DNA from 2 places in the Bacillus sp. FJAT-42376 genome. Region 2 is predicted to be linked to the other one. Evidence: a T-box and tRNA genes for the amino acid it is inferred to sense, from the RefSeq annotation. Region 2 holds a T-box; the other holds one or more tRNA genes.
What was found. The T-box of region 2 lies ahead of trpS (tryptophan--tRNA ligase). A T-box ahead of a tRNA ligase gene usually reads a tRNA of that ligase, here a tRNA-Trp.

Region 1 (4,190 bases), 460 kb from region 2:
ACAACCTCCAGAAAATAAGCCACGATCGTAGGGGTGTGAAAATCTCCATTGGAATAGTAAAAATCAAAATTGTTTACGAAATGAACCATATCGAGCTGAGTCTTAGTCAATGAAGTTTTCAGCAGGGCATGCAAAGAAGAAAACATCCTCTCATTTTCAATGACAAAAACATGCTCCCCCTTCTCAACTCCGGAGAGAATATAGGCAGCTGCGTTTTTAATATATACGTGCGGTTCATCTATGAAATATAAAACATGACCTTTGTCTAATGCATCAATGTCTTTCTTAAATGCCATAATGGATGTATCCAAATAAAATCTCCTTAATAAAACAATGTGAACGAAAATCGTTCTGCCTACCATTCTATCATGTTTACAGGAAAAAGCATGCGGCTGCGCACAAATTGGGTATATTAGCTATTTATCTGCCGAGATATATGCCCTTTATCTTATGGACGCGGCTCATCCTTTTCCTGCCCCATATTCCGGAACGCCGGTTCTCCCGCAGTCTCATAGCGCAATAGAACCGAGCCGCTCCGGAATGTTCTCGATTCAAGCAGGCGCAGGGCCGTAGGGATCGTACCCGAGTCAAAGAACCGTTTGCCCTTTCCAAGCAATACCGGGAACTGCCAGATGTTCATACGGTCAATCAGTCCGTGAAGCAGCAATGTCTGAATTAAGTGGCTGCTTCCGGCAACGTGGACCTCTGCATACCTCTCCTTCAGCAAGGGCACAATTGTTGCCACTTCCCCCTTGATGAGCTTAGAATTGTTCCAGTCGACGCCCGTTAATGTGCGGGACACAACATATTTGGGTTTTTCATTGAACAGCGTGGTGAACGGATTGCTGGCCGGAGCCTGCTGCCAATATGGAGCAAAGATTTCGTACGTTTTGCGGCCGAGCAGCAGCGCGTCAAGCTTTGCATAATCAGCTGCAATCAGCTGCCCCGATTCCGGATCGACATACGGTGCCTGCCATCCTCCGTAGCTGAACCCGCCCTCTCCATCTTCATCCACTCTTCCCGGAGCCTGAATAACGCCGTCCAGCGTCATAAACATGTTCACAACCAGTTTGCCCATGTTCATTGTCATCCTCTCAGTATAAGTACTTTAGGAATACTAACAACATTCTTTGCCTTACACTTCAACGCTCAGAGTAAAGAATCCTTTTCCACCTGTTCATCCTGAAAAAGTGGTGCACCGGTGACGAGCATAAGGTAACCCGTTGCCATTTATTTCGTTCGTTCAAAGACGGGAACAAAAAAAGACCCCACCATGAAGGTTGAGGTCTTTTTCTATGATACCGGTGGCCGGGGTCGAACCGGCACTCCAGAGGAACACGATTTTGAGTCGTGCGCGTCTGCCAATTCCGCCACACCGGCATATTGTTTGGAGGCGGCACCCGGATTCGAACCGGGGGTAAAGGAGTTGCAGTCCTCTGCCTTTCCTCTTGGCTATGCCGCCAAACTTATGGAGCGGAAGACGGGATTCGAACCCGCGACCCCCACCTTGGCAAGGTGGTGTTCTACCACTGAACTACTTCCGCTTAATGGATCTCTGTAAGTCATTCTATGCAAAAGGAAGTAAAGTATTTCCTTTAAAATAAAAATGGCTGGGCTAGCTGGATTCGAACCAACGCATGACGGAGTCAAAGTCCGTTGCCTTACCGCTTGGCTATAGCCCATCTATGTATATTGATTATACAGCAGCCAATATCTAAAGACAAAAATATGGGGCGACTGATGGGAATCGAACCCACGAATGTCGGAACCACAATCCGATGCGTTAACCACTTCGCCACAATCGCCACATTATGAATTTATATTGGCAGGGGCAGTAGGAATCGAACCCACACCGGAGGTTTTGGAGACCTCTGTTCTACCGTTAAACTATGCCCCTGTAAATGGTGGAGGGGGGCAGATTCGAACTGCCGAACCCTAAGGAGCGGATTTACAGTCCGCCGCGTTTAGCCACTTCGCTACCCCTCCACATCAGTGAAGACAGTGCCGGCAAGAGGACTTGAACCCCCAACCTACTGATTACAAGTCAGTTGCTCTACCAATTGAGCTACACCGGCAAAAAACAAATGGTGGCTTGGGACGGAATCGAACCGCCGACACATGGATTTTCAGTCCATTGCTCTACCGACTGAGCTACCAAGCCATTAAGTTTCGGCTTCTATTGAAACCCTCTTACATTTTACTTAGATTTGATCGAAAAATCAAATGGCGGTCCGGACGGGACTCGAACCCGCGACCTCCTGCGTGACAGGCAGGCATTCTAACCAACTGAACTACCGGACCATTTTGGTTGCGGGGACAGGATTTGAACCTGCGACCTTCGGGTTATGAGCCCGACGAGCTACCAGACTGCTCCACCCCGCGATAATAAGAAGTATTAAGTTTAAGCATGCTCTCAGACAGCTGACTGTCCTCGCTTCAGGAAGTAAAACCAAGCAGCAGCTCAGCGAGTACAACTCGAAGCATTTTCGCAGAAGTTTCGCTCGTTGCTCCACCCCGCGACAATAATAATTATAATAGGTTAATGGTGGAGGATGACGGGATCGAACCGCCGACCCTCTGCTTGTAAGGCAGATGCTCTCCCAGCTGAGCTAATCCTCCATGTAGTGTTTCGGCTTGTGATGAGCGGCGCAATTGCACTGCTTGCTCCTCCCAACCCTCTTACATTCGTTTTGTTGGGTGATCGTAACACCTTTAACTTGCTGCTGATTTAAAATTGTTGGTGACCCGTACGGGATTCGAACCCGTGTTACCGCCGTGAAAGGGCGGTGTCTTAACCGCTTGACCAACGGGCCAGATATTATGGCGGAGAGCGGGGGATTCGAACCCCCGATACGCTTATGACGTATACACGATTTCCAATCGTGCTCCTTCGGCCACTCGGACAGCTCTCCATAATATGGCTCCGCAGGCAGGACTCGAACCTGCGACCGATCGGTTAACAGCCGATAGCTCTACCACTGAGCTACTGCGGAATACCTGCCTGGCAACGTCCTACTCTCACAGGGGGAAACCCCCAACTACCATCGGCGCTAAAGAGCTTAACTTCCGTGTTCGGTATGGGAACGGGTGTGACCTCTTTGCCATAGTTACCAGACAAGTTTTAAAAGTGACAAGATTAATTATATCGTCTGAGCAGAAAAAATCAAGACTTTTTTTAATCTTTTTTGTTCACTCAAAACTAGATAACGATATGCTTCACGAGTAATGGAAGCCTTACTTGAATAAAGGTTAAGTCCTCGACCGATTAGTATTCGTCAGCTGCACGTGTCGCCACGCTTCCACCTCGAACCTATCAACCTGATCATCTTTCAGGGGTCTTACTCAAATGATGGGAAATCTCATCTTGAGGGGGGCTTCATGCTTAGATGCTTTCAGCACTTATCCCGTCCGCACATAGCTACCCAGCGATGCCTTTGGCAAGACAACTGGTACACCAGCGGTGCGTCCATCCCGGTCCTCTCGTACTAAGGACAGCTCCTCTCAAATTTCCTGCGCCCGCGACGGATAGGGACCGAACTGTCTCACGACGTTCTGAACCCAGCTCGCGTACCGCTTTAATGGGCGAACAGCCCAACCCTTGGGACCGACTACAGCCCCAGGATGCGATGAGCCGACATCGAGGTGCCAAACCTCCCCGTCGATGTGGACTCTTGGGGGAGATAAGCCTGTTATCCCCGGGGTAGCTTTTATCCGTTGAGCGATGGCCCTTCCATGCGGAACCACCGGATCACTAAGCCCGACTTTCGTCCCTGCTCGACTTGTAGGTCTCGCAGTCAAGCTCCCTTGTGCCTTTACACTCTGCGAATGATTTCCAACCATTCTGAGGGAACCTTTGGGCGCCTCCGTTACATTTTAGGAGGCGACCGCCCCAGTCAAACTGCCCGCCTGACACTGTCTCCCGGCCCGATCAGGGCCGCGGGTTAGAAGTTCAACACAGCCAGGGTAGTATCCCACCGATGCCTCCACCGAAGCTGGCGCTCCGGTTTCCAAGGCTCCTACCTATCCTGTACAAGCTGTGCCAAAATTCAATATCAGGCTGCAGTAAAGCTCCACGGGGTCTTTCCGTCCTGTCGCGGGTAACCTGCATCTTCACAGGTACTATAATTTCACCGAGTCTCTCGTTGAGACAGTGCCCAGATCGTTACGCCTTTCGTGCGGGTCGGAACTTA
Region 2 (4,190 bases):
CGTTCACTGCACGCTGATAAAGAGGAGAAAGGGCTACATCATCTTCAAGCATCGTTTTCTCTGCTTCAGTGAACAATTTGTATTGCTCAGCTTTGTCAGTAGTCGCATCCGCTTTTTTGATTAGCTCATCATACTTAGGGTTAGAATAGCCCATTTTGTTTTGTGGTCCATCTGTTACCCAAAGGTCAAGGTACGTCATAGGGTTCAGGTAATCTGGTCCCCATCCGCCGTTTAGAAGATCGTAATCCATTTTGTCTTCAAGATCCAAACGGATTTTGAACGGTACGTTCTTCACTTCGATTTTCAAGCCTTCAAGAGTCTTTTCAAGCTGCTCTTTTACGAAAGAAGCTTCAAGTTTTGCCGTTTCAGTATCTTGAGTTACATAACCAAGAGTTAGATCTTTCTTGCCGATTTCTTTCATACCTTGAGCGAATAGTTTTTTCGCTTCATCTTTGTTTGGCTCTAAGTATTTACCAGTGTCACGGAAGTCTTTTCCTGAATCATCAGAAACGAATTCACGAGGTACTACACCGTCAGCAACAATGGAACCGTTTTGAAGTACATCGTCAACAAGCGCTTTTTTGTCAACTGCAAGTGCAATTGCGCGGCGGATGTTTTTGTTTGCAAGAGCAGGGTTCTTTTCGTTCATCTTGATCCACCATACAGATGACTCAAGGAATCTTTGCATTTGCTTGTCGCCCTCGTATTGAGAGATGATTGCAGCTGTTGCAAGCTTAGGCGTTCTGTCTGCTTCGTTAGCTTCGAATGCATTGACAGAAGCTTGAGGATCTTTAGATACGTTGAATTGGATTTTTTCCAGTGTTACGTCTTTAGCACCCCAGTAGTCAGCGTTTTTCTCAAGTGTCCACTCTGTAGCAGTCGGGCCGCCCCAAGCAGTCATTTTGAAAGGTCCGTTGAATACTAGATTTTCAGCGTTTGTACCGAATTTGTCGCCTTTTTCTTCAACAAACTTTTTGTTTTGCGGGTAGAAAGATGGGAATGCCATCAATGTATCGAAGTACTCGATTGGTTTTACAAGCTTAACTTCAAGTGTATGCTCGTCGATTGCTTTAACTCCAAGCTCTTCAGGTTTAGCAGATTTGTCATAAACCTTATCAGCATTGGCGATTTTGCCGATCATCATGTATGGACCGTAAGGAGAAGCTGTGTCCGGGTTAAGAGCGCGCTGCCAAGCGAAAACGAAATCGTTTGCTGTAACAGGTTCTCCGTTAGACCATTTCGCATCTTCTCTAAGTTTCATTGTGTAAGTAAGGCCATCTTCGCTTTTTTGAGGAGCTTCAGTAGCCATACCTGGAATTGCCTTTTGGTCTTTATCCAGGCGGTAAAGCCCTTCGTTTACGTTATTGATAATTTCGAAGCTTGCTGCATCCTCAGCCATTACGCTGTCCATGGATGGAAGCTCAGCACTTTCGAGGATTTTCAGTTCCTGAGGAACAGATGGTGTTTCTTCTGTTTCAGTACCTTTACCATTGTCCTTAGGTTCAGATGCTCCTTCTTTGCTGCCGCCGTAGCAGGCAGTCAAGAACAAACTCAGGACTAAAGTAAGTACTACGAGAAGTGAAAATTTAGAATTTTTCACTTGTTTGACCCCCTTTTATTTTCTGATAATTCTTACAAGGATTATTATACAAGCTTTTAAATATTTGTACATGTGTTTTTTTAAAAAAATTTACACAAATGCAATAATACTAATAATTCAGGCCTACAAAAATAGTTCTTTATACCTAGTTCATTTATTTTATATTTCAGGCATTTTTTAAAAAGTTGCCAGCTTAGCCTTGACAAGCAGGGGGTCTGTAAAAAATAATTAATGTTTATGTAAAGAGAGTGTAAGATTCCCTATGCATAATGGTAAAATATAGGGATCTAATTGTGTGTGCTACTTTTTAGATATAATGAACCTTATGCAAATTATTATGGCTATACTAGTAATATCTATAGAAACGAGGTGATTGCAGGATGAAGAAAAGCGGAATCATTTTTCTAAGCGGTTTGGCCGTCTCCCTCATTGGGTGTCTCGTCTATTATAAAGAGCTTTCGCTGCTCGGCATGATTAACTCAACATTCATGGTCGGAGGGATTCTGCTGTTTGTCTCTCTTTTCGGAACTGTAGCCCAGAGCGGATTCTTTGACGCAGCCGCATACGGAATGAGACGGACATTCAGGATTCAGGGAAAAGATATGGATAAAAAAGAAGTCGATGAAATGCGCCCTGTTTCCAAGCTGATTTCGTTTTCCGTTGCTCCGCTCCTGTTTGCAAGTCTGGCATTGCTCGGCTTCATGCTGATCGGTCTTGGACTTTATTACACATAGGTTGCACGTTTTGCATTTCTTTTTTATAATATGAAACAGTTAAATGTACCGGCTGTGATAAAGAGTAGTACACGAACCCCTCATTTACAGAGAGCCTGCGGATGCTGGAAAGCAGGCATTGAACTTCGTGGAATGGACTTTTGAGCCGCATTCCGAAAAAGTGAGTAGGCAATGCCGTATGTCCTGCGTTAAAGGATTCTAAGAGGCTTTCTTTTATGAAAGCAATTAGGGTGGCACCACGGTTCATTCGTCCCTTTTACAGGGATGGATGGGCCTTTTTTATTTTGATCAGACAAGGAGTTGTTTCTATTGAAAACGATTTTTTCAGGCATTCAGCCGAGCGGTGTTGTCACGCTCGGGAATTACATTGGCGCCATGAAGCAGTTTATTGAGCTTCAAAATGATTACAACAGCTATTTCTGCATCGTGGATCAGCATGCGATTACCGTTCACCAGGATAAAGCAAAACTGCGCGAGAGCATCCGCAGTCTGGCTGCTTTGTATGTAGCAATCGGTCTTGATCCTGAAAAGGCTACCCTCTTCATCCAGTCAGAGGTTCCTGCGCATACACAGGCAGGATGGATGCTTCAATGCGTCGCTTATATCGGAGAACTCGAGCGGATGACGCAATTCAAGGATAAATCTTCCGGAAAAGAAGCGGTGGCAGCAGGTCTGCTTACGTATCCTCCATTAATGGCGGCAGATATTCTTCTTTACGGAACAGACTTAGTACCGGTTGGAGAAGATCAAAAGCAGCACATCGAATTAACAAGAGACTTGGCTGAAAGGTTCAACCGGAAATACAATGATATTTTCACCGTTCCGGATGTCCGTATACCAAAGGTCGGCGCCCGCATCATGTCTCTGGCCGATCCAACAAGAAAAATGAGCAAATCCGACCCAAATCAGAAAGCATTCATTACCCTGCTTGATGAGCCAAAACAAATTGAGAAGAAAATTAAAAGTGCTGTAACCGATTCAGAAGGCATCGTGAAATTTGATAAAGAGAACAAACCCGGAGTATCCAACCTTCTTTCCATCTACTCGATCTTTACAGGACTTACGATTGAAGAGCTGGAAGCGAAGTATGAAGGCAAAGGCTACGGCGATTTCAAAGGCGATCTGGCAAAAGTCGTGGTCGATGAAATTGCTCCGATTCAAAAACGCTATTATGAGCTGATGGAATCCGATGAGCTCGACCGCATCCTTGATGAAGGAGCCGAGCGCGCAAACCGTGCTGCAACGAAAATGCTTCGGAAAATGGAAAACGCGATGGGATTGGGAAGAAAACGGAGATAATTTGGGGGAGCTCAGCTTAGCTGGGCTCTTTTTTCATTGCATCGGTTATAGCAATGTGCCGTTTCATTAGAGCGGAAGGCGTGAAACCCCGAGTTGCGAAGCTGAGAGAAGGCTCACCGCCCCCTTACGGTAAACGCCCTACAGTTTCGGATTTCCCCAAAAGAAAGCGCTCTATCTTCTATTATACCGTACCTCCGCAAAACGGGAGTACGGCTGTATACGCAAAATAGCCTCCTGATGCCCGTTCACTCGGGCGGATTGATCAGGAGGCTTGTCCATTCGCATCAATTTACTTTTGACTCGTGCTCGGTTTCCCATAGTTTTTCAAAGAACGGCTGTCCTTTTACGAGATGCTCGCAAAGGGACATATGCTTCGGAGACCAGCCATTCAGCGTTTCGCTGTATAGCTTCTGAAAGACATCCTGGAAGTCAAGGGAGCGGATCTGCTCGTATTCCTGAGGATTCCATTCTGTGTACCAGTATTTGATTTCCGCTGTATTTTGTGTCGTTTGCAGCTGGTCCAGCGCCATAAACAGAAGCTGCTTCAGCTGCCGCTC

Region 1: it has a tRNA-Trp gene. The T-box ahead of trpS (tryptophan--tRNA ligase) is inferred to sense a tRNA for this amino acid. The anticodon was not compared.

What each region holds. Positions count from the first base shown of each region.
Region 1 is NZ_CP033906.1:1,219,145-1,223,334, reverse strand. Features, by position in the region: gene CEF21_RS06230 (MEDS domain-containing protein) at 1-311, opposite strand, end outside; gene CEF21_RS06225 (dihydrofolate reductase family protein) at 449-1,078, opposite strand; tRNA gene CEF21_RS06220 (tRNA-Leu) at 1,300-1,380, opposite strand; tRNA gene CEF21_RS06215 (tRNA-Cys) at 1,389-1,462, opposite strand; tRNA gene CEF21_RS06210 (tRNA-Gly) at 1,470-1,544, opposite strand; tRNA gene CEF21_RS06205 (tRNA-Gln) at 1,608-1,682, opposite strand; tRNA gene CEF21_RS06200 (tRNA-His) at 1,730-1,805, opposite strand; tRNA gene CEF21_RS06195 (tRNA-Trp) at 1,824-1,897, opposite strand; tRNA gene CEF21_RS06190 (tRNA-Tyr) at 1,903-1,986, opposite strand; tRNA gene CEF21_RS06185 (tRNA-Thr) at 2,003-2,075, opposite strand; tRNA gene CEF21_RS06180 (tRNA-Phe) at 2,086-2,161, opposite strand; tRNA gene CEF21_RS06175 (tRNA-Asp) at 2,225-2,301, opposite strand; tRNA gene CEF21_RS06170 (tRNA-Met) at 2,306-2,382, opposite strand; tRNA gene CEF21_RS06165 (tRNA-Val) at 2,544-2,619, opposite strand; tRNA gene CEF21_RS06160 (tRNA-Glu) at 2,739-2,813, opposite strand; tRNA gene CEF21_RS06155 (tRNA-Ser) at 2,822-2,912, opposite strand; tRNA gene CEF21_RS06150 (tRNA-Asn) at 2,919-2,993, opposite strand; rRNA gene rrf (5S ribosomal RNA) at 3,000-3,115, opposite strand; rRNA gene CEF21_RS06140 (23S ribosomal RNA) at 3,246-4,190, opposite strand, start outside.
Region 2 is NZ_CP033906.1:1,682,833-1,687,022, reverse strand. Features, by position in the region: gene CEF21_RS08510 (peptide ABC transporter substrate-binding protein) at 1-1,600, opposite strand, end outside; gene CEF21_RS08505 (DUF3899 domain-containing protein) at 1,981-2,334, shown strand; T-box leader at 2,380-2,592, shown strand; gene trpS (tryptophan--tRNA ligase) at 2,644-3,633, shown strand; gene CEF21_RS08495 (YjbA family protein) at 3,918-4,190, opposite strand, start outside.